Regions from separate parts of the Paenibacillus sp. BT-177 genome, predicted to be linked through region 2. Evidence: riboswitches for the same ligand, from Rfam matches in the RefSeq annotation. Region 2 holds a riboswitch; each other region holds the start of a gene.
The links. Region 2 has a riboswitch for glycine ahead of sdaAB (L-serine ammonia-lyase, iron-sulfur-dependent subunit beta). Riboswitches for the same ligand answer to the same signal wherever they lie in the genome.
Positions count from the first base shown of each region.

Region 1: it holds a riboswitch for glycine, as region 2 does, so the genes downstream of both, OIU26_RS16535 (alanine/glycine:cation symporter family protein) here and sdaAB (L-serine ammonia-lyase, iron-sulfur-dependent subunit beta) in region 2, are expected to answer to the same signal.
Region 3: it holds a riboswitch for glycine, as region 2 does, so the genes downstream of both, gcvT (glycine cleavage system aminomethyltransferase GcvT) here and sdaAB (L-serine ammonia-lyase, iron-sulfur-dependent subunit beta) in region 2, are expected to answer to the same signal.

Region 1 covers NZ_JAOYTP010000005.1:60,615-67,813, forward strand. Annotated here, with positions in the region: gene OIU26_RS16525 (carbohydrate ABC transporter permease) at 1-785, shown strand, start outside; gene OIU26_RS16530 (iron-containing alcohol dehydrogenase) at 934-2,106, shown strand; gene OIU26_RS16535 (alanine/glycine:cation symporter family protein) at 2,164-3,582, opposite strand; glycine riboswitch at 3,741-3,835, opposite strand; glycine riboswitch at 3,847-3,931, opposite strand; gene OIU26_RS16540 (glycoside hydrolase family 1 protein) at 4,100-5,557, opposite strand; gene OIU26_RS16545 (LacI family DNA-binding transcriptional regulator) at 5,768-6,739, shown strand; gene licT (BglG family transcription antiterminator LicT) at 6,973-7,199, shown strand, end outside.
Region 2 covers NZ_JAOYTP010000011.1:12,092-19,290, forward strand. Annotated here, with positions in the region: gene OIU26_RS22615 (serine hydrolase domain-containing protein) at 1-141, shown strand, start outside; gene OIU26_RS22620 (Ig-like domain-containing protein) at 279-2,615, shown strand; gene sdaAA (L-serine ammonia-lyase, iron-sulfur-dependent, subunit alpha) at 2,768-3,667, opposite strand; gene sdaAB (L-serine ammonia-lyase, iron-sulfur-dependent subunit beta) at 3,657-4,346, opposite strand; glycine riboswitch at 4,558-4,672, opposite strand; gene OIU26_RS22635 (ThuA domain-containing protein) at 4,887-6,491, shown strand; gene OIU26_RS22640 (ABC transporter ATP-binding protein) at 6,820-7,199, shown strand, end outside.
Region 3 covers NZ_JAOYTP010000001.1:1,226,690-1,233,888, forward strand. Annotated here, with positions in the region: gene OIU26_RS05615 (PTS mannitol transporter subunit IICB) at 1-1,028, opposite strand, end outside; gene gcvH (glycine cleavage system protein GcvH) at 1,455-1,853, opposite strand; glycine riboswitch at 2,246-2,345, shown strand; glycine riboswitch at 2,346-2,442, shown strand; gene gcvT (glycine cleavage system aminomethyltransferase GcvT) at 2,522-3,622, shown strand; gene gcvPA (aminomethyl-transferring glycine dehydrogenase subunit GcvPA) at 3,746-5,101, shown strand; gene gcvPB (aminomethyl-transferring glycine dehydrogenase subunit GcvPB) at 5,098-6,594, shown strand; gene ptsP (phosphoenolpyruvate--protein phosphotransferase) at 6,723-7,199, opposite strand, start outside.

The sequences.
Region 1 (7,199 bases), on a different contig from region 2:
TGTTGGTGGGGATCATCCTGTCGATGTTTCCGTTTTACTGGCTGATCGTCATGGCGACCCGTACAACCTCAGACATCTATCGTTTTCCGCCACAATTGTGGTTCGGTAGCCACTTCCTGGATAACATAACGAGAGTATTGCAGCAGATTGATTTTGCTGGAGCTTTTTTTAATACCCTTTTTGTAGCCAGTTCTGTTACCGTATTGGTGCTGTTTTTTGATTCACTGGCTGGTTTTGCATTCGCCAAGTTTGATTTTCCGGGCAAAAAGGGGCTATTCGTCATACTGCTTGCAACAATGATGGTCCCTTCACAACTTTCGCTCGTCCCTTCCTTTGTCATGATGGCTTCCTTTGGATGGGTAGGTACGTTCAAAGCGCTCATCATCCCAGGTATGGTAAATGCTTTCGGCATTTTCTGGATCCGCCAGTATGCAGAAGAATCCATTCCCAAAGAGCTGCTGGATGCGGGGCGTATGGACGGGTGCAGCTTTTTTCGGCTGTACTGGAATGTAGCACTACCGATTTTAAGACCTGCGTTCGCTTTTCTCGGCGCATTTACCTTTATAGGAGCTTGGAATGATTACTTATGGCCGTTAATCGTTTTAACGGATGAGCGCAAATTCACCCTCCAGATTGCATTGTCGCAGTTGAACGGGATTTACAATACGGATTATGCGATGGTCATTGCTGGCACCCTGCTGGCTGTACTTCCTCTTATTATTTTGTTTCTTTTTATCAGCCGCCAATTTATTTCCGATCTTGCCGCTGGAGCGATCAAAGATTAGCCTTCACTTGATTCCCCTTATTCTTTTCATGTATAATTGTTAATCGTCATTTCAAATAGCTTACATGGCCAAGTCAGATATTAACGAGCTAGTCAAGATAAGAGATTACAATTTGAACATGAACTATGAACTGAGGGGAACCTTCCAGATGAACAAATTCACATATTATAATCCCACCAAATTAATTTTTGGAGAAAATCAAATTGAACAATTGCAGCAAGAGCTGTTGAATTACGGCAAAAACATTTTGCTGGTATATGGAGGCGGAAGTGTCAAGCGAAATGGTTTGTATGAACAGGTATTAAACGCGTTAGAGCCTCTGTACCTCAACATTCATGAATTGGCGGGCGTTGAACCCAATCCGCGCTTGTCTACCGTTAAGAGGGGCATCGAGATTTGCCGAAATGAAAAAATAGACTTCCTGCTTGCAGTTGGCGGCGGAAGCGTTATTGATTGCACCAAAGCCATCGCAGCAGGGGCTGAATATGACGGCGATGTGTGGGATATTATCAACAAAAAACATATGCCAACCCAGGCTTTGCCCTTCGGTTCCATCCTTACACTCGCCGCCACGGGTTCGGAAATGAATCCGGATTCTGTCATCACCAGCTGGGAAACGAACGAGAAATACGTGTGGGGCAGCGCGGTGACGCATCCTAAATTCTCCATCTTGGACCCGAAAAACACCTTTTCTGTGCCACGTGATCAGACGGTTTATGGCATGGTGGATATGATGAGCCACGTCTTTGAACAGTACTTTCACAATGTTAAAAATACACCGCTGCAAGATCGTATGTGCTTTTCCGTGCTGCAAACCGTGATTGAGGCGGCACCTAAGCTGCTGGTGGATTTGCACAACTATGAGCATCGCGAAACGATATTATATGCTGGGACGATTGCCCTGAACGGTACGCTGCAAATGGGCTACTTCGGGGATTGGGCTTCGCATACCATTGAACATGCACTATCTGCTGTATATGATATTCCTCATGCTGGCGGTCTAGCGATTCTGTTTCCCAACTGGATGAGACATACAGTGGATCAGGATGCTGCACGCATGAAGCGGCTGATGCTCAGTATGTTCGACTTGGACACTGTAGGTAAAACTGACAGAGAAATTGCCTTGGAAGGTATTGACCGTCTAAGTGCGTTCTGGACAAGTCTTGGTGCCCCTTCTACCCTGGCCGATTACAACATTAATGATGAACAATTGGAAAACATCGCAAGCATTGCGGCCCGTGAAATGGAGCACGGAGGTTTCGGTAATTATCAAAAGCTGAAACAGGAAGATATTTTAGCTATTTTGCGTGCATCGTTATAACAATTAAAAGGGAGTGTCCTCAAGCCTGTGATGGCTGAGAGCACTCCCTTTTATTATTTATGAATTGATCGTTTGTCCTTTTTCTTCTACTTGAATAGCCGCCCCTACATTGGCACCTGCAAGAATGCCCTTTTTCTTATTAGGGTACAAAGAGTTCATATAGGTTCGGGTTTCTGCAACGACAATGCCTGACAAGCCGAGCAGTGCAATCAGGTTCGGAAAAGCCATCATTGCGTTAAAAATATCTGCCAGCAGCCAAATCGCATCCAATTTAATGAACGCGCCCCCGCCAACCAGTACAATGAACAAATAACGATAAGGCTTGATCCACTTGACCCCAAGCAAATATTCAACACAGCGTTCTCCGTAATAGTTCCAGCCGAGCATGGTGGTGAATGCGAACATAATCAGGATGATGGTGAGCAGTTCTGCTCCCAGCGGAAATGCACTGGAAAATGCTTGCTGAGTCATCAAGCCTGCATCGGTAGGCCCGCTCCACACCCCGCTAACCAGTAACGTCAACCCGGTCATCACACAAATAACCATCGTATCAATAAATACGCCTGTCATGGAAATCAGCCCTTGTTCTGCAGGCCATTTGGTTTTGGCAGCTGCGGCTGCAATCGGTGCGCTCCCCAATCCAGCTTCGTTGGCAAAAATACCTCTGGCTACCCCACTGCGCATGGCCAGCATAATCGTAGCTCCTGCAAATCCGCCGGTTGCCGATGTAGTTGAAAATGCCGAATGAAGCACAAGCGCAATTGCGGCAGGAAGTTGGTCAGCAAATCGAATCAGTACAATGATACAAATTAATACATACAGGCCTGTTTTAAAAGGAACGACCTTCGTCGATACCTTGGCAATGCTTTTGAGTCCACCAATGGTCACAAGACCTGTAAGGACAGCAATTGTCAGCGCCGTTACAATCGGCGGAACGCCAAAACTGTTTTCAGTCGAAGATACAATCGCCTTGACCTGAGGGAATGTTCCAATTCCGAACAACGCTACCAGCATCCCTGAAAAAGCAAACAGCATCGCCAACGGTTTAAAACGGCGTCCCAGGCCTTTTTCAATATAATACATCGGGCCGCCGGAAAATTGTCCATTCCGATCCTTCACCCGGTATTTTACCGCAAGTACACCTTCCGCATATTTCGTCGCCATCCCAAAGAAGGCTGCAACGACCATCCAGAACAAGGCACCCGGCCCGCCCAGCTTAATGGCTGTCGCTACACCGACAATACTTCCTGTACCGACGGTAGCCGCCAATGCCGTACTCAAAGCCGCAAAACTACTTACATCCCCGCTACCTTCATTCGGGGCCTTACCGATGAGCTTGATCGCGAGGGGCAGGCGGAATACCTGCAACATTTTTAGACGTATGGTCAGCCATAACCCCGTTCCCATAACAAGGATGATGAGAGGCGCCCCCCATATCCAACTGCTAATCGTTTCTAACACATGTACCAAATTCATTTCAACCCGCTCCTCCAGCATAGTAGAAAACAAAAAAGAGTCAAATCTGTTGATTCGACTCCTGGAGAGGTTAAAGGCACGAAAAAATACAACCATCTTGTGCAGGATTTCACCTCTAAAAGCTTATAAAAAGCCTAGGGCTATCCCTGTCACAGGTTATTCGCGTCTCTGTCCTTTTGCCTGAGAGTTTAAGCAGATGTGATCTGCGGTGCACCTTCGGCGCCCAATTAAGGGTCTCTCCAGAGTTCTGTCCGTTTACGGTCCCTGCTCGTTGCTGTAAATCAGCCTAAGCACCTGAGAGTTTTGCCCCTTCGGTTGGAACTTTCATTCCATCTCCCGCAAACATCAACCAGACATATGAAATTTTTATTCATTATACAGAAAAATTTCAGCTTATTACAAGTGAAAAATTTGTGAAGCCCTCGGAAAGAATCAATAGAGTGTCTATACAAAAAGCGGGTACAGCAGATTGCATCCTGAGGATTTTCTCTGCTGTACCCGCCAAAACGATATGGAATTATAATTCTTCACCGTTGGTTGCTATCACATTTTTATACCAGTTAAATGAGTCCTTTTTGGAGCGTTGAAGCGTTCCGTTACCGTCATCATCCAGATCAACGTAAATAAATCCGTAGCGCTTGGACATTTCGGACGTAGACATGCTCACAAGGTCGATAGGTCCCCAGCTGGTGTAACCAATCAGATCAACACCGTCAGCAATCGCTTCCTTCATTTGGGCAATATGCTGACGCAAGTAATCAATGCGATACGTGTCATGCACAGAGCCGTCTTCTTCTACCTTATCATACGCACCCAGGCCATTTTCCACGATGAACAGTGGCTTTTGATAGCGATCATAAAACGTATTCAGTGTAACACGCAGGCCGATCGGATCGATCTGCCATCCCCAGTCGGAGGACTGCAAATACGGATTTTTCACACCGCCTATCAGGTTCCCTGCTGCCTTTTCGCCTTCTGGCCCTGCCGATACGGTCAAGGTCATATAGTAACTAAATGAGATAAAATCGACCGTGTTATTTTTCAAAATTTCGGCATCGCCGGGTTCTGTCTGGATCACAATATTATTTTCTTCAAAATAGCGGTTCATATAGTTGGGATATTCCCCACTAGCATGCACATCCGTAAAGAACAGGTTCATTTGATTTTCATGCTGTGCTTTCAGGATATCTTCTGGGTTACACGTATGTGGGTAGCTTTCAATGCGGGCCAGCATACAGCCGATCTGAGCGCCCGGAATGATCTCATGTCCCCGTTTGGTCGCCAATGCACTTGCTACAAATTGATGGTGCAATGCTTGATATATCGCTTGTTGCTTGTTTTCTACACGGTCAATAACCACACCGCCGCCTGTAAACGGGCTCATAGTCATGACATTAATTTCGTTAAAGGTCAGCCAGTATTTTACTTTATCCTTATAGCGTGTAAATACCGTTTCGGCATATTTTACGTAATGATCCACGACTTCGCGTCCCAACCAGCCATTATATTTCTGTGTCAAACCTAGCGGTGTTTCATAATGCGACAGTGTTACCAAAGGCTCAATACCATACTTGCGCAGCTCATCGAATACATTGTCGTAGAATTGCAATCCTGCTTCATTCGGCTCGGCATCATATCCATTCGGGAAAATCCGCGACCAGTGGATGGACATCCGGAATACTTTAAAGCCCATTTCTGCAAACAAGGCAATATCTTCTTTGTAGTGGTGGTAAAAGTCCACACCTTCACGCTTTGGAAAACGGGCGTTTACCTTCCCTGCCAAGATGTCCTCCAGTCGTTCGGACGAAATTTCTATAGCATGATCGTTCTTACGTTCTGATTTAGGTACATAGGCTATCATGTCTGCGCTGGACAGACCTTTTCCATCTACGTCAAAAGCACCTTCCAATTGGTTGGCTGCAGTTGCCCCGCCCCAGAGGAAGTTTTTCGGGAATCCTTTTAGCGTCTTCGTCATGGTATGAAAACCTCTTTCCTTAATTTAATGTTTTCACTTTAGTCAGTAACCCGTCAGGTGCTGCAATGCGAATCCATAACTAACGGTAACCGTTCTCCTTTGAAATGCATCGACAGATGCTTTAAAATAGACGTAATGCCCTCATAAGCATCCTAATTGTTGTAACGCGTTTCATGTCAAGTATTTTTTTCTTAGGTGAGGAGAAGCATCATGTCGAATCTTGATCAAATTGCAAAACTGGCGGGCTTTTCCAAAGCTACGGTATCCAGAGTGTTAAATCAGTCCCCCCATGTAAGCCACGAAACCAGAACTAAAATTTTGAAAATCATGCAGGAATTGGATTATGTTCCTAATCGGAATGCGATTTCTTTATCCAAGGGCCAAACGCTTCAGATTGGTATCATCACATCAACTATTAATGAAATTGTTCTGGCATTTCTGGACAGCTTTGTAGAAATCGCAGGACAATATGAATTTCAAACCATTATTTATACTTCGGGAGAAGACAAAAAGAAAGAGCTTCAAGCTTTCGAGGATTTAAAAAGAAAAAGAGTCGATGCGCTGGTTATCATTTCCTGCGTGAATGACACTGATTTTTTGAGTACTTATTGCAAATATGGACCGATCGTGGCATGGCAGCGAATGGAGCATACCGATATTCGCTCCGTCGCAATGGATCAGTATGAAGGATATATGTTAGCGCTCAAACATTTGATACAAAAAGGCTATACACGTATAGCCAATGCTTTTGGTCGTCCAAGCAGCATCAATACTCACAGCAGACAACGAGCTTATGAGCAGATCATGAGTGAACACAATCTGCCAGTGTTGCAGCACTGGAACTATTCTTCTATTTATAACATTCGTGACGGCGAACAGGTTGTGCGCAATTTATTACAGCATCGTGAGGAATTTCCGGAGGCTATTTTGTGTGCAAACGATTATGTAGCAGTGGGCATTCTCTGCGAAGCGCGCAGACAATTGCTGAAGGTACCAGAAGATCTGGCGATTATTGGGTTTGATAACACGGAGCTGGCGCACACGATGGGAATTACAACGGTTCAAAATCCCATTATGGCTCAGGCACAAAATGCTTTTTTCATGCTTTCTCCTCAGCTGATTGGACGCCAAATGGAGCTTCATTCGCTGGAGTACAGCCTCATTGAGCGTACGACCACTTAAAGTTACTGTTGACTCGCAAACTAGGCAAATGGGCGTTAATATAAAATATTTTTTGTCGAAAGAGAATAAAATATGTTGAAATCGCTTTTTTTTGTGCTACAATAGCACTATATCGAAGGATTGTGACCGGTGATGCGGGCAATGCCTGAGTTCAATTGAGTGCTATTGCTAACAATAGTATTGAATTGTGCTTGGGCATTTTTTATTGGTAAAGGATGGGAGGGGGAACTTCAATGATTATTGAGAAGGTGCTCAATAACAACGTCCTGTTGACTAAAAATGATAAAGGCAAAGAGGTTATCGTCATGGGAAGAGGTATTTCCTTCAAAAAGGTGGCTGGCGACCAAGTCGATGATCATAAAATAGATAAGATTTTCATGTTAAATGAAAACGAGTTCACGGCCAGACTAACTGAGCTGCTGAACGATATTCCCGTGTCTCATCTGGAGGTCGTGAATGA
Region 2 (7,199 bases):
GGCTGGACGGGAATGGCAGGCACCTGGGTTTCTATAGATCCGAGCGAACAGTTCTCCGTCGTTTATATGCATCAGCTTGATCCCAATATGGAAGAGTACCACCATTTAAGAATTCGTGCAGCAGCTTATAGCTGTCTGTAAGTTCCGATTCTAGTTAATAAGGACCAAATTTTCTCTAAAGTCTAAACTATTCTTTTCCATATGACGACATAAAACGTAGGTGTAGGGATTTTGCGAAATCCTTAATTTTTAGCTTTGAAATGGGAGGGAATTAGATTTTGAAGAATAGATGGTCCGGTTTTCTGGCGTTGGTCATCCTGATTTCAAGTTTTACATCATATGCAGGGTTTGCATCTGCAGCAGAAGCAGTGCTTTCCAAGATTGTCCTTTCGTCTAACGAGGTAACTTTGCAACAGGGGGATACAGCTGCGTTGACGGCAACGGCTGTTTATAGCGATGGGACAACCTCAAATGTAACCGTAAGCACAGATTGGAAAAGTGATAATACATCTATTGCTACGGTGTACAATGGTACAGTTTCAGCCAAAGCTGAAGGGGAAGCCACTGTGATTGCGACCTATAAGGAGAAGGTACAATCCGTTCAGGTACATGTAACGAAAAAGGTTAAGGCGCTGACATCCAATGTACAAAGCCTGAACTTGCGTTCAAGCGGTACAGGACAGATCAATCTGACAGCGACTTACAGTGATAATACAACAGCTCAGGTTTCAGGTGATGCGACCTGGACTTCGGATAATCAGAAGGTAGCGACTGTAGTCAACGGATTAGTTACTGCTCAGGGAGCAGGTTCAGCTAATATTAAGGCTGTATATGGACAACAGACCGTAACGATTGCTGTACAGGTAGAGCAGGTCAAACGGCTGGATGCCAGTACATCAGAGGTTTCTCTTTTGTTAAAAGATACGGAGAAGGTTAAATTGACAGCCACGTTCCCGGATGGATCGACTCAGGATGTTACAGAGTCTGCCGAGTGGAGCTCCAGCAATACAGCCGTGGCAGATGTTCTGAAAGGCACTATTACCGGCTATAGCACAGGGAAGGCGACAATCACAGGTAAATATGGCACGATGTCCGCTACGATTGCGGTGGATGTGGATCAGACGAATAAGCTGAAAGCCAGCGAAACCAATATTTTTCTCCGTTTGGATGAATCAAAAAAAATACAGGTATCTGCTGTGTACCCGGATGGTACGGTAACAGATATCACAGATAAAGCTGCTTGGACATCAAGCGATGAAAAAATTGCAACAGTGAATAAAGGAACGATTATGGCCATTGGAGCGGGTTCGGCTACAGTGACCGCTAAGTACGGAGATAAGACGGTTTCGATCAAGACAGATGTTGAAACCTCTAGATTTCTGGATTTAAGCGAGGACAAGCTCAGCTTGAATGCTAAGGAATCCAAAAAGCTCAAGCTGACCGCAACCTATGTAACAGGGACGGAAGAAGATATCACAAGTAAAGCAGAGTGGAAGTCCAGTAATGAAGATATCGCTTTTGTCAGCGGGGGAGAAGTCACAGGTTATAAAACAGGTGAGGCAACGATCACAGCTTCTTATGGCGGCAAAACAGCCACAGCTACCGTATCCGTAAACGTACCTGGTGATCTATCTTTGTCCTCTAAAACGGCAACGATAGATATTAATGAGGACTATACTGCGACTCTGACGGCTACTTATGCGGACGGGCGTAAGGAAGATGTTACAAAGGATGCAGAATGGACTTCAAGTGCGGAAGATATTGCTTCTGTGTCCAAGGGAACGATTACGGGTAAAGCGGCCGGTAAAGCGGTTATTACAGCGACCTATAACGGCAAAAAACTGACGATAAACGTACAAGTAGGCCTTGTAGACCGTCTGGAAACAGACTCGCGCGTAATTGCACTCGGTGCTCAGGAAACGAAGCAGCTGAAAGTATCAGGCGTTAAGAGTGGCGGTACAAAAACAGACGTAACCAAGGACGCCACTTGGACTACTAGCAATGTAAAAGTAGTTGAAGTTAGCGAAGGTTTGATCAAAGCTAATGCTAGCGGTAAGGCAACGATCACTGCTTCATATGGCAAGCAAACCATTACATTTACGGTAGAAGTAGACGTAGCACAAAAGATTGAAGCGGATGCCATTGCGTTATCACTGAAATCCGGGGATCAAAAAACGATTGCGATTGTGGTTAAATCCAGTGATGGTAAAGAAAAGGATGTTACAACCCAAGCTGAATGGAAAACGTCCAACTACAGGGTAGCCACCGTCAAAAAAGGTCAGGTTACCGCGATCAGCTACGGTAAAGCTAACATTCAGGCGAAGTTCGGCGGTAAGGTGATCAGCGTGCCTGTTGATGTTGATACGCTTAAATATCTGCAAACGGACGAAGTCGCCTTGACTTTGAAGGCAGGGCAGCTGGCTAAGGTTACGGCTACAGCCACGTATAAGGATGAGTCGGAGAAGGATGTCTCCAAGCCGGCTGTCTGGTCCTCGTCCAGAATTATTGTTGCGACGGTCAAAGACGGTAACATTAAAGCACAGGGCAAAGGCAAAGCTGTAATTACCGTGAAATATGCAGGTAAAATGACGAAGGTACAGGTAACTGTCCAGTAATCTGTAATCAATTGAAAAGAAAAGGAGCAAGCATGCGTCTAGGGACGACATGCTTGCTCTTTTTTTAAGGACGAATTCTCTTTCCCTTAATGTGTGGGAGAGATATTCGTTTTGTTTTGTAGAGGAAAAGTAGTTGGTTTAGAGCTTAGAAGCTACGACTTATCTTTCTTGGCCAGTGTGTTGCGTGTAAGGGATTCGGTCAAACGCTTGCCAGTCGGTGTCTGGGCCAAGCCGCCTTTGGCGGTCTCGCGGTGCTTTGACGGCATTGCGCTGCCGACTTCAAGCATCACGTCAATGACTTCGTCAGACGGAATGGCGCTGCGCACACCCGCCAAAGCCATATCCGCTGCGGCAAGTGCGGTCACGGCTCCCAGCCCGTTGCGCACGATACACGGAATCTCGACGAGTCCGGCGACGGGGTCGCATATCAGGCCGAGCGTGTTCTTGAGCGCTAGGCCTACGGCGTGAACGGCCTGCTCAGGTGTGCCACCGCGTAGCTCGACCATAGCGCCAGCGGCCATCCCGATGGCTGAACCAATCTCAGCCTGACAGCCTCCCTCCGCGCCGGAAATGAAGGAATTGTTGGCGATGACGTAGCCAATGGCTCCGGCTGCGAACAAGCCGTGCACCATATGCTCATCATCCCAGCCGAACCGCTCCTGCGCACTAATGAACACACCGGGGATGACTCCGCATGAACCTGCAGTGGGCGTGGCGACAATGCGCCCCATGGACGCATTAACCTCCGACACGGAGAGCGCATAAGCCATGGCGAGCGCGGAGGCATCGCCGGAGCAGGTTTCCCCTGTCCGCAGATATTCGGCTAAGCGCTTGCCGTCGCCGCCCGTTAATCCACTGCGGGATACGGTGTCTTGCGTCTGACCACGATGAACGGCCTCCTTCATGACTTCATAATAATCAGACATTTGGCGGAAAATTTCTTCTTCCGTTGTATTCGTCTCTTGTACCTGCTCTTGAATCATCAGGCGGCCAATCGTGGTGGATTCCTCCGCGCATATAGCGCTGATTTCATGCAGATGGCTAAATCGCATCAGATTCAGCTCCTTTTTTCAAATTAATCGTTTTAATTTCGTACATATGTGGTAAGGATCGTAGTTTTGCGATTAATTCAGCCGTAGGAGGACTGTCCGTTTCGATGGCTGTAAGTGCTTCTCCATCCCGACCTTTGCGATCCACGTGCATATAGGCAATGTTAATGTCAGCAGCGCCGAGCGCTGAAGTCACCGCACCTAATGTACCGGGCTTATCCGAGTGAAGAAGCACCAACGTAGACAGCTCTCCGGTCAGGTTGACTCGGAATTCGTTGAGCTGCTGGACATGGATGCTGCCACCGCCGATGGAGGAACCCAGCAGTGTACGCTGATCCTCACCCTTCCACAGCTCAAAACGGACGGTGTTCGGATGGGGGGCGGGTAGTCCGCTGACGGCAAATTCCACGGTCATCCCGGCCTGCTCCGCCCATTGCTCGGCATCTGGAATTCGGTGGTCGTCTGTATCGTAATTGAGCAGTCCTGCGATGAGCGCTAGGTCTGTACCGTGTCCTTTGTATGTGTCGGCGAAAGAGCCGTACAGTGTCATGCGGGCACGGTCAGGCTGCGTCCCGAGCCAGTGACGGGCAACGCGTGCAAGCCGCACCGCGCCTGCAGTGTGTGAACTGGAAGGTCCGGTCATGGCCGGACCGATAATGGAAAATACATCTTTGAAACGCATGGTGTGGCCCCCTGTATGTTCTAGTACCATAGTATATGGTATTTCCGCGTTTTTGCGCGGCTATGACGGTTCCTAATGCTGACGTACAATGTGAGCGCAAAAAAGGACAGGATAAGGAAGTTTCCCTTATCTCTGTCCTCGTTACCTGAGAGTTTCGTGCGGTGTCCTTACCGCCTTACCCCTTGGGTGGCTTGCGCTCTCTCCAGAGTTGCGTCAGATGACGATACATGGACCTGAGAGATTATCCGCCAGCCGGGTGTTGGCGTCTTGCTCCTTCGGTGCCGCCAGCGTGTAAGCCCCTGGACAGACTCTCCCGTCATCTTCATTCGCGTATACCGTTCTACATATCTTTCTTAGCGTAATGTATGCCGTGCTCGGTGTCAATCGCAGGGTTCAATTTTTACATAAACAGGCGAGTTTCCAATAAAAAAGATTAAAATTTACATAATTATGGATGAAATCAGGAAGGAATTAGAAGATTGATAGCTAATCTGATAGAGGACAAGCACATTTATGGAATTATAGGAGGGATATTGACGTATGGTAAAAGGCTTGCGGTTCACAGGTTCACGCTTGAAAGGGGTGCTGCATCTGGCAGCGATCGTATCGCTGCTGATCGGGATCTTCGTTCCATTCGGTCAGGTCAAAGCGGAGGGAGCACTGACAGTAGCCGAGGCACTCCAGCGCCAAGGCAGTGGAGGCACAGTGACGGTGGAAGGTTACATCGTCGGACATGCTACCGGATCGAAAACGGCTAATTTTTCTTCTCCGTTTGCGAATGATTTTAACGTACTGATTGCCGACCAGGCCAATGAACGTAGCACGTCTAATCTATTGGATGTACAGCTGACATCAGCGTACAGAGGGCAATTTGGGCTAACAGGCCATCCTGAGCTGATTGGCAGCAAAATCCGTGTGACGGGTACACTTGGCACCTACAATAATTTTGGTGGAGTGAAAAGTCCAAGCACTGTTGAACTGGTGAACGGAAGCGAGCCGGGGGAACCAGGTGAACCTGGCGAACCTGAACCTGGAAACCCGGGTCAACCCGGTACTACACTGCCGGATGGCAACGGCAAAAAGGTGCTGTTCGATAATACGCACGCACAGACGGCTGGGGCAGCAGATTGGGTCATTGAAGGCGCCTTCTCCGACTTTGCCAATGGATTGCGTAATGTAGGTTTTACAGTGGACCAACTGAACCGTCCCATTCCTTTTACTTATGGAGAACAGGCCATAACCTATGATAAGCTGCGCCAATATGATGTGTTCATCATCGGTGAAGCGAATGTTGCTTTTAAGGCATCCGAGCAGGCTGCCCTGCTGCAATATGTGAATAACGGGGGAAGTGTTTTCTTCATCTCCGACCACTATAATGCGGACCGTAACAAAAACCGTTGGGATTCCTCTGAGGTTATGAATGGCTACCGTCGTGGAGCCTATACTAATCCGGCCAAAGGGATGACTACAGAAGAAGCAGCATCACCGGCGATGCAGGGGTTAACTAGCTCCGATTGGCTGGCGACCAACTTTGGTGTTCGTTTCCGTTACAATGCGCTTGGCGACGTGAATGCTACGGACATTGTAGCCGCAGATCAATCCTTCGGCATTACCAAGGGTGTACGCTCGATTGCCATGCATGCGGGATCTACGCTGGCTATTATTGATCCTACCAAAGCCAAAGGAATTGCCTATATCCCTACAGGTACGAAAAAATGGGGTAATGCTGTAGACCATGGTGTCTATAACGGTGGAGGCCGTGCGGAAGGGCCTTATGCTGCGATCTCCAAGGTGGGTCAAGGCAAGGCAGCATTTATCGGTGATTCTTCCCCTGTAGAAGATGCTACACCGAAATATGCGCGTGAAGAAAACGGACAGTCGAAAAAGACATATGATGGTTTCAAGGAAGTGGACGATGCCACCTTCCTGGTGCAAACGGTCCAGTGGCTTGCGTGGAAGCAGGACTACACCAAATTATCCGATGTGGCAGGTTTAACGCTGGATCAACCGACGAAGCTTCTGCCGTTTGAGGAGCCTGCGGCTTCCACAGAACCGCAACCCGAGCCTTGGTCTGCTCCAGCAGCAGGCTACAAATGGTACGATCCAAAAACGTTCAAGTCGGGCTCTTATGGAGCGGCTTCGTAATAAACGTAAAGAATTCAGTGTGAGCGGTTGGGTGCTAGTTTGCCGTTTGATCCTCTGTAGGGGATCAAACGGCTTTTTTGTGATGAAAATTAACCTGTGGTTGGTTATTTGATTACATTTTGTGCCAGGAAAGTCGCGCTACTGCTGGATCATTGATTTTTTAAATGATGTTGATAGCATAATCTTAATTGATATATCCATATACTGGTGATAGGATGTATTCAAATTATTCCGACAAAAACGGTATGTAATGTTCATGAGAGGTTTTAAACATCAAACATGGTGAGAATAAGCGGGACAAGACCATGGAGAATGGAGGAAGCGCGCATTGAATATCAAACCTGTGTTGGAGATTAAGGGATTATCCGTATCTTTTCGCATCAAGGATCAATATCACCCCGCAGTCGACCATCTGGATCTGACGGTCAATCCCAATGAAGTGCTGGCTGTAGTCGGAGAATCCGGTTGTGGCAAAAGCGCGCTGGCACTTTCGATCCCACAACTGCATGACATGGAGCGAACACGTGTCGAAGGAAAGGTTCTTTTTAAAGGCACGGATCTGATCCGTCTCTCCTCAGGGCAAATGAATAAAATCCGCGGAGCGGGCATTGGCATGATCTTTCAGGACCCGCTGACAGCACTTAACCCGTTAATGTGCATTGGTAAGCAGATCGAGGAAAATCTCGATTATCATACGTCCCTATCTAC
Region 3 (7,199 bases), on a different contig from region 2:
AGTAATACTGCGGCAACCGCAAAGGATACGACCGCAGCTGCGATTACTCCGCTCAGCATCGGCAAATATCCGCCTTTGGGTGTCATCAGGAAGTAAGCAATGATACTGCCTGGTGAAGGAGCAGCAACCAGTCCGGCACCTGTCAACATAAAACAGAAGGTTCCCACAACACCCCCTGCTATAGCAGCGAGAATCAGAATCGGCTTCATCAAAATATAAGGGAAATAAATTTCATGAATCCCGCCGAAAAAATGAATAATGACTGCACCAGGAGCAGACGACTTCGCAGAGCCTTTACCGAACAGGCAATAGGCCAGCAAAATACCGAGTCCCGGGCCAGGATTGGATTCAAGCATGAACAAAACGGATTTTCCTGTTCTTGCAGCTTCCTCCAGCGCAATCGGACTCAATACTCCATGATTCAGTGCGTTGTTGAGAAATAATACTTTTCCGGGCTCAATAATGAGATTGACAAGCGGTAGTAGCCCTGCGTTCACGAGGAACTGTACCCCTGTCGACAACACTTGACTGATGGTTTGCACGACCGGGCCGATCGCCACATGCGCTAGTAGTGCTAGAATGGCACCGATAATCCCAGCCGAGAAATTATTGACCAGCATTTCAAAACCTGATTTGACTTTGCCCTCAATGGCCTTATCGAACTTCTTCAATATCCATGCAGCCAGCGGACCAGCTACCATCGCACCCAGGAACATCGGGATATCGGCCCCCACAATGACACCCATCGTCATAATGGCACCGATCACACCTCCACGCTGTCCGTGAATCATTGTGCCTCCCGTGTAACCGATCAACAGCGGCAGCAAATAATTTTTCATCGGGTCAACCAGTTGTGCAAACCCCTCATTCGGGAACCACCCGGTCGGAATAAAAAGTGCTGTAATTAATCCCCACGCAATAAAGGCTCCCATATTGGGCATAACCATACCGCTGAGAAAACGGCCAAAACGCTGTACGGCGACACGAGCGCCACCGCTTGAACTGGACTTTGTGTCCACTGTGCTCATATTCATATCCTCCTTGTGAGTAACTAGCATCACTACCTTTTCTTAAAATTCATACTAAATGACAGCGCTCTCTTCATCAACGAAATGAAAACGTACTTTCGTCATGAACGTTGATGACAACATTTAAATTTAAAATAACGGACAACGTATTATACCTGCATAATTCTTCTTAATATGACCGATAACAATAGAAATTAGTCGAAAAAACAGTGCTGTAAATCTGCACCTTATATAGAGGAGCTCACCTCTAAATCTAATAAATTGACGTAATTACGTCTTCTAAAAGACAACAAAAAAATAGCCGCCATGTCAGATCATAGCGACTATTTTATACACAAAACGAGCGGACTAACGATGCTTTTATTCAATTCAATATCCATATAAAAATTTAGAATAAAGCGCTAATATTCCATCTTATATTGCTCATTATTGTTCATCCGAAATCAACTGCTCGTACTGATCCGCAGACAGCAGCTTGCTCAGAGCTTTCTCGACATCATTGCCCATCTCTACTTCGATCATCCAACCCTCTTCATAGGGTGATTCATTCACCAGCTCAGGTGTACTTTCCAGAGCTTCATTTACTTTCAAAACGGTTCCCGTCACCGGAGCAAAAAGATCGGATACGGTCTTCACCGATTCAATTGTACCAATCTCCGTCCCCTGTCCAATCGTTGTTCCCGCCCCAGGTAATTCCACAAAAACAATATCACCCAATTGATGCTGTGCAAAGTCTGTAATGCCGATCCGCAACGTCCCATCCACTGTGCGCTGAACCCACTCATGTTCGTCTGTATACCAAAGTTGCTGTTTCACTTCACTCATCCTGCTTCGCCTCACTTCCACATGAATAAAATGCTTTTGATCACCTGTATTAGACAAGTTAAGATTATGACAACAAGAACATCCATGTCAATAATACTAACAAAAATACTCCATACCAACTAATATAGCGCAGTCTATAAAAAATGATAACTTGTAACAAACGCTTACATATCCTTATTTATACAATAAATGTTTTTCATATTGTTTTATATGACATTTTTATTGACATTTTGAATGGATTTGCGTATTAATGGGTTATAGTAATTGCTTTTGAAAATACCTCGACAACTGCAAACGCGGATGAACGCGGAGGGAGAGACTACCAAAAATATTCGCATCGCTGTTGTCGTTTGTGAGACAGTTGGGCACGCGAATCGGATCAAGTTGTTATCTGCAAAACCGGGTAACATACCGTTGATCCAAAAGGTAGCGCCGAAGGAGTAAACTTGCATTGCAGGTGAATCTCTCAGGCAAAAGGACCTCTGCCGGACGCATCTCTGGAGAGCATCCGTGAAAAGAGCGGATCACCCAAGGGGAAACCTGGTTCACACCGGGGTAACTTTCTGGTATCAAGGACAGAGCTGAAAGAAGAGTATGGACTGCCGTCTATACGTTTCTTTTAGCCTGTCTTTTTTGTTTAGCCGATTACACTGGATAGGAGTGGAAAAATGTCTAATTTGCGAAGAACACCACTATATTCGTCCTACGGGACGCAGCCCGGGGTTCGTTGTATTGACTTTGGCGGGTGGGAACTCCCCGTTCAGTTTAGCGGCATTCAAAAGGAGCATGAGGCCGTCCGACAACGTGCAGGTTTATTCGATGTATCGCATATGGGCGAGTTCTTGGTTGAAGGCAAAGAAGCTGAGGCTTTTTTGCAACAGGTAACCACAAATGATGTCAGCCATTTGGAACCGGGCCAAGCACAATATTCACTCCTGTGTTACCCCGATGGAGGCGTAGTGGATGACTTGCTTGTATATTGCAAAGGACCAGAGCGCTACATGCTCGTTGTGAATGCCTCCAACATCGACAAAGATTGGGATTGGCTCATACGCCACGTACCAGCATCGGTTCATCTGGAGAATGTGTCTGATGCGATAGCATTGCTGGCATTACAAGGACCGGAAGCAGCACGTATTACCGCAGCCGTGACAGATACAGATATTACGAATCTGGCATCTTTCCGATTCCATGAGAACGTGCAATTGTTCGGAGCAAAAGCACTTGTCTCGCGAACTGGATATACCGGCGAAGACGGTTTTGAATTTTATATCTCTGCTGAGGAAGCACCCGCCGTGTGGGATGGTTTGCTTCGTTGCGGTGAATCGTATGGACTGATTCCCGCTGGACTTGGTGCTCGCGATACGCTGCGCTTCGAGGCACGGCTACCGTTGTACGGACAGGAGTTATCTGCCACAATTTCACCGCTTGAGGCTGGTTTAGGTTTCTTCGTCAAGTTGAACAAAGGAGATTTTATCGGCAGGGAAGCACTGCAACGTCAAAAAGAACAAGGAATTCCTCGCAAGTTGATCGGGCTGGAAATGATTGACCGCGGTATCCCGCGCGCTCATTATCCGGTGTTCGCTGAAGGTCAACACATCGGTGAGGTCACAACGGGTACTCAATCGCCCACCTTGAAGCGTAATCTGGGGCTGGCCCTGGTGGACAGTCGTTTTAGCACCCTATCGACACCGCTGGAGGTCGAAATTCGTGGTAAACGCCTGCGTGCGGAAGTGGTCCCAGCCCCCTTTTATAAACGGCTACGCTGATCTTAATCCTCTTCATTCTAAAAAAGCGATCATGTCAGAAATAAAATTCTGGATTTTCCAATTACGACTATGTATTAGCTAATTTACTATCTAAATTTTGCTTTTCGAAAGGAGCCAGAACCTATGAAGCAGCATCGCTATCTCCCCATGACCGAACAAGACCAAACCGAAATGCTGCGTGTGGTGGGCGTATCATCCATTGATGATTTATTCAGTGACATTCCAGAGGCTATTCGATACCAAGGGGAACTCCCTCTTTCCTCTCGGCTCGACGAAAGAGCCTTAACCCGCCACATGACCGAGCTGGCCGGACGAAACGCCAATACAGATACACATGCCAGCTTTCTTGGTGCAGGTATTTATGATCATCATATTCCATCCGTTATCCAACACATCACCTCACGTTCCGAATTTTACACAGCCTACACCCCCTATCAGCCGGAAGTAAGCCAGGGCGAGCTGCAAGCCATTTTTGAATTCCAGTCGTATATTTGCGAATTGACAGGTATGGCGGTAGCTAATGCCAGCATGTACGATGGGGCTACAGCTCTGGCGGAAGCGGGCTCATTGGCCGCTTCCGCCACGCGTCGTAAACAGCTTATCGTATCAAGGTCTGTCCATCCAGAGGCACGTCAGGTATTGGCAGCCTATGCACGCGGATTGGATTTGGACATTGTGGAAATCGGCTGTTCGGATGGCGTAACGGATGTCGATGTACTAGCCACGGCCGTATCGGAACAGACGGCGGCTGTTTTGATCCAAAATCCCAACTTTTTCGGAGCCGTGGAAAATCTGAAGCCGATGGCTGACCTCATCCATGCGCATCAAGGGCTTATGGTTGTTAGTGCCAATCCACTGGCACTAGGCTTGCTAGAGACCCCTGGTAAGCAAGGCGCGGATATTGTTGTAGGAGACGCGCAGCCACTTGGGATCTCGTCCTCCCTCGGCGGTCCGACCTGCGGTTACTTCGCCGTTTCCCAGGCGCATATGCGCCGTATCCCTGGGCGTATCGTAGGCCAAACCACAGACCGTAACGGCAAACGCGGCTTCGTGCTGACCTTACAAGCGCGGGAACAGCATATCCGCCGCGAAAAGGCCACGTCTAACATTTGCTCCAATCAAGCGTTGCTCGCTTTATCTGCATCTGTATATTTGTCTGTCATGGGTAGACAGGGGATCAAGGAAGTAGCCGAGCTAAATTTGCATAAAAGCCGTTATGCGTTAGAGCAATTGCTGAGCTTGAAAGGTGTATCTACCTCGTTTAATGCACCAACCTTTAATGAGTTTGCCCTTAAACTGCCTGAGGGTACAGATATGAGCAAACTCCAGGCCGAGCTGCTAGCTGCCGGATTTATCGCTGGCTACGATTTGGGCCGGGACTATGAGGAACTTGCTGGTCACATGCTGATTGCCGTGACGGAGCAAAGAACCAAAGAAGAGATTGACCAATTTGTACACACCTTGGGGGGATTGCTATGACACACACCGGACAGGATCAGAAACAAGAACTGTTAAAGGAACACGATCAAACGCTCATTTTTGAATTGAGCCGTCCGGGTCGCATCGCTTATTCCCTTCCCGATTGCGACGTTCCCCGTCGCCCGGTGGCAGAGCTTTTGCCGGATTATGCGCTGCGCAGCCAACCTGCGGCATTACCCGAGGTATACGAAGTAGATGTTATTCGCCATTATACCGCCCTGTCCCAGCGCAATTTCGGCGTCGACAACGGATTTTATCCGCTTGGCTCGTGTACGATGAAATACAATCCGAAGGTGAATGAGGATGTTGCCCGTTACGCAGGCTTTGCTAAAATTCACCCATATCAGCCGGAGGATAGCATCCAGGGGGCTATGGAGCTGCTGCATACGCTCCAAAATGATCTGGCTGCGTTGACCGGCATGGATGCCGTCACGCTTCAGCCCGCTGCTGGCGCCCATGGCGAATGGACCGGGCTGATGATGATCCGCTCGTACCACGAAGCACGTGGCGAGCGACGTACCAAGGTGCTCGTGCCGGATTCCTCGCACGGAACGAACCCCGCCAGTGCAACCGTCGCGGGTTTCGAAACAATCACCCTACCCTCCACCCCTGAGGGGCTGGTGGATCTGGATGCGCTGCGTCAAGCCGTAGGCAACGACACCGCTGCGCTCATGCTGACCAATCCGAACACGCTTGGTCTGTTCGAGAAGCAAATCACTGATATTGCTGCGATTGTACATGACGCAGGTGGCCTGCTCTACTATGACGGCGCAAATTCCAATGCTATCATGGGGATTACCCGCCCTGGGGATATGGGCTTTGATGTGGTGCATCTCAATTTGCACAAAACGATGAGTACTCCGCACGGTGGAGGGGGCCCGGGCGCTGGACCCGTCGGCGTAAAGCAGCGACTGATTCCCTTTCTGCCCAAGCCGCTTGTCGTACGTGATCCGCAGGGTAGGTACCGCTGGGATCGGGAGCAGGGAGATTCTATTGGGCGGGTCAAAGCCTTTTATGGCAACTTCGGCATTCTCGTCCGTGCCTATGCCTATATCCGTAGCTACGGCCCTGATGGCTTGAAGCGAGTGTCAGAATGTGCTGTACTCAATGCCAACTACATGATGCATCGGCTGGCTCCGTATTTTGACCTGCCTTATCCCGGGCATTGTAAACACGAATTTGTCATGTCGGGACGAGGCTTGAAGAAGTTTGGAGTGCGCACGCTTGATGTAGCCAAACGGTTGCTTGATTTCGGTTACCATCCACCTACCATTTATTTTCCGCTGAATGTAGAGGAATGCATCATGATCGAGCCGACGGAAACAGAAAGTAAAGAGACGCTTGATGCTTTTGTCGACACTATGATTCATATTGCGCGCGAAGCCGAGGAGAACCCTGAGCTGGTGCTCAATGCCCCCTATACTACTCCAGTCACGCGCCTGGATGAAACCACTGCAGCTCGTAAACCTGTGCTGAATTGCGCATGTAGTTAAGATTAAATTCAACCCAACAATCCAAAGCATACAAAAAAGCCGGTATCTGTTGAGATACCGGCTGCTGTATGTATACAGCAATTTTTGTTGGAAAAAGATATAACCTTTGAAAAATGTGATACCCTTCCTTATGCTTCGATGCTTTGAACCAATTCAACAACCTGCTCAGCTGTTTGCATATCCAGAGCTTTTGCAGCCAATTTCTCCATGTCCGCACGGGACAACTTAGAGATTTGACTACGTGCTGGCAGAATGGAAGTTGCGCTCATGCTGAACTCATCAAGTCCCAGACCCAGCAGCAACGGAATTGCTGTGGTGTCTCCTGCCATTTCACCACACATACCAACCCAACGTCCTTCACGGTGAGCGGCATCAATAACCATTTTCACCAGACGCAAAATGGATGGGTTATATGGTTGATACAGGTAAGAAACTCGTTCGTTCATACGATCTGCTGCCATGGTGTATTGAATCAGATCGTTAGTACCGATACTAAAGAAATCCACTTCTTTTGCGAATTGGTCAGCCAATACCGCTGTGGAAGGAATTTCTACCATGATGCCCAGCTGAATTTCTTCAGATACGGATACACCCTCGGCTACCAA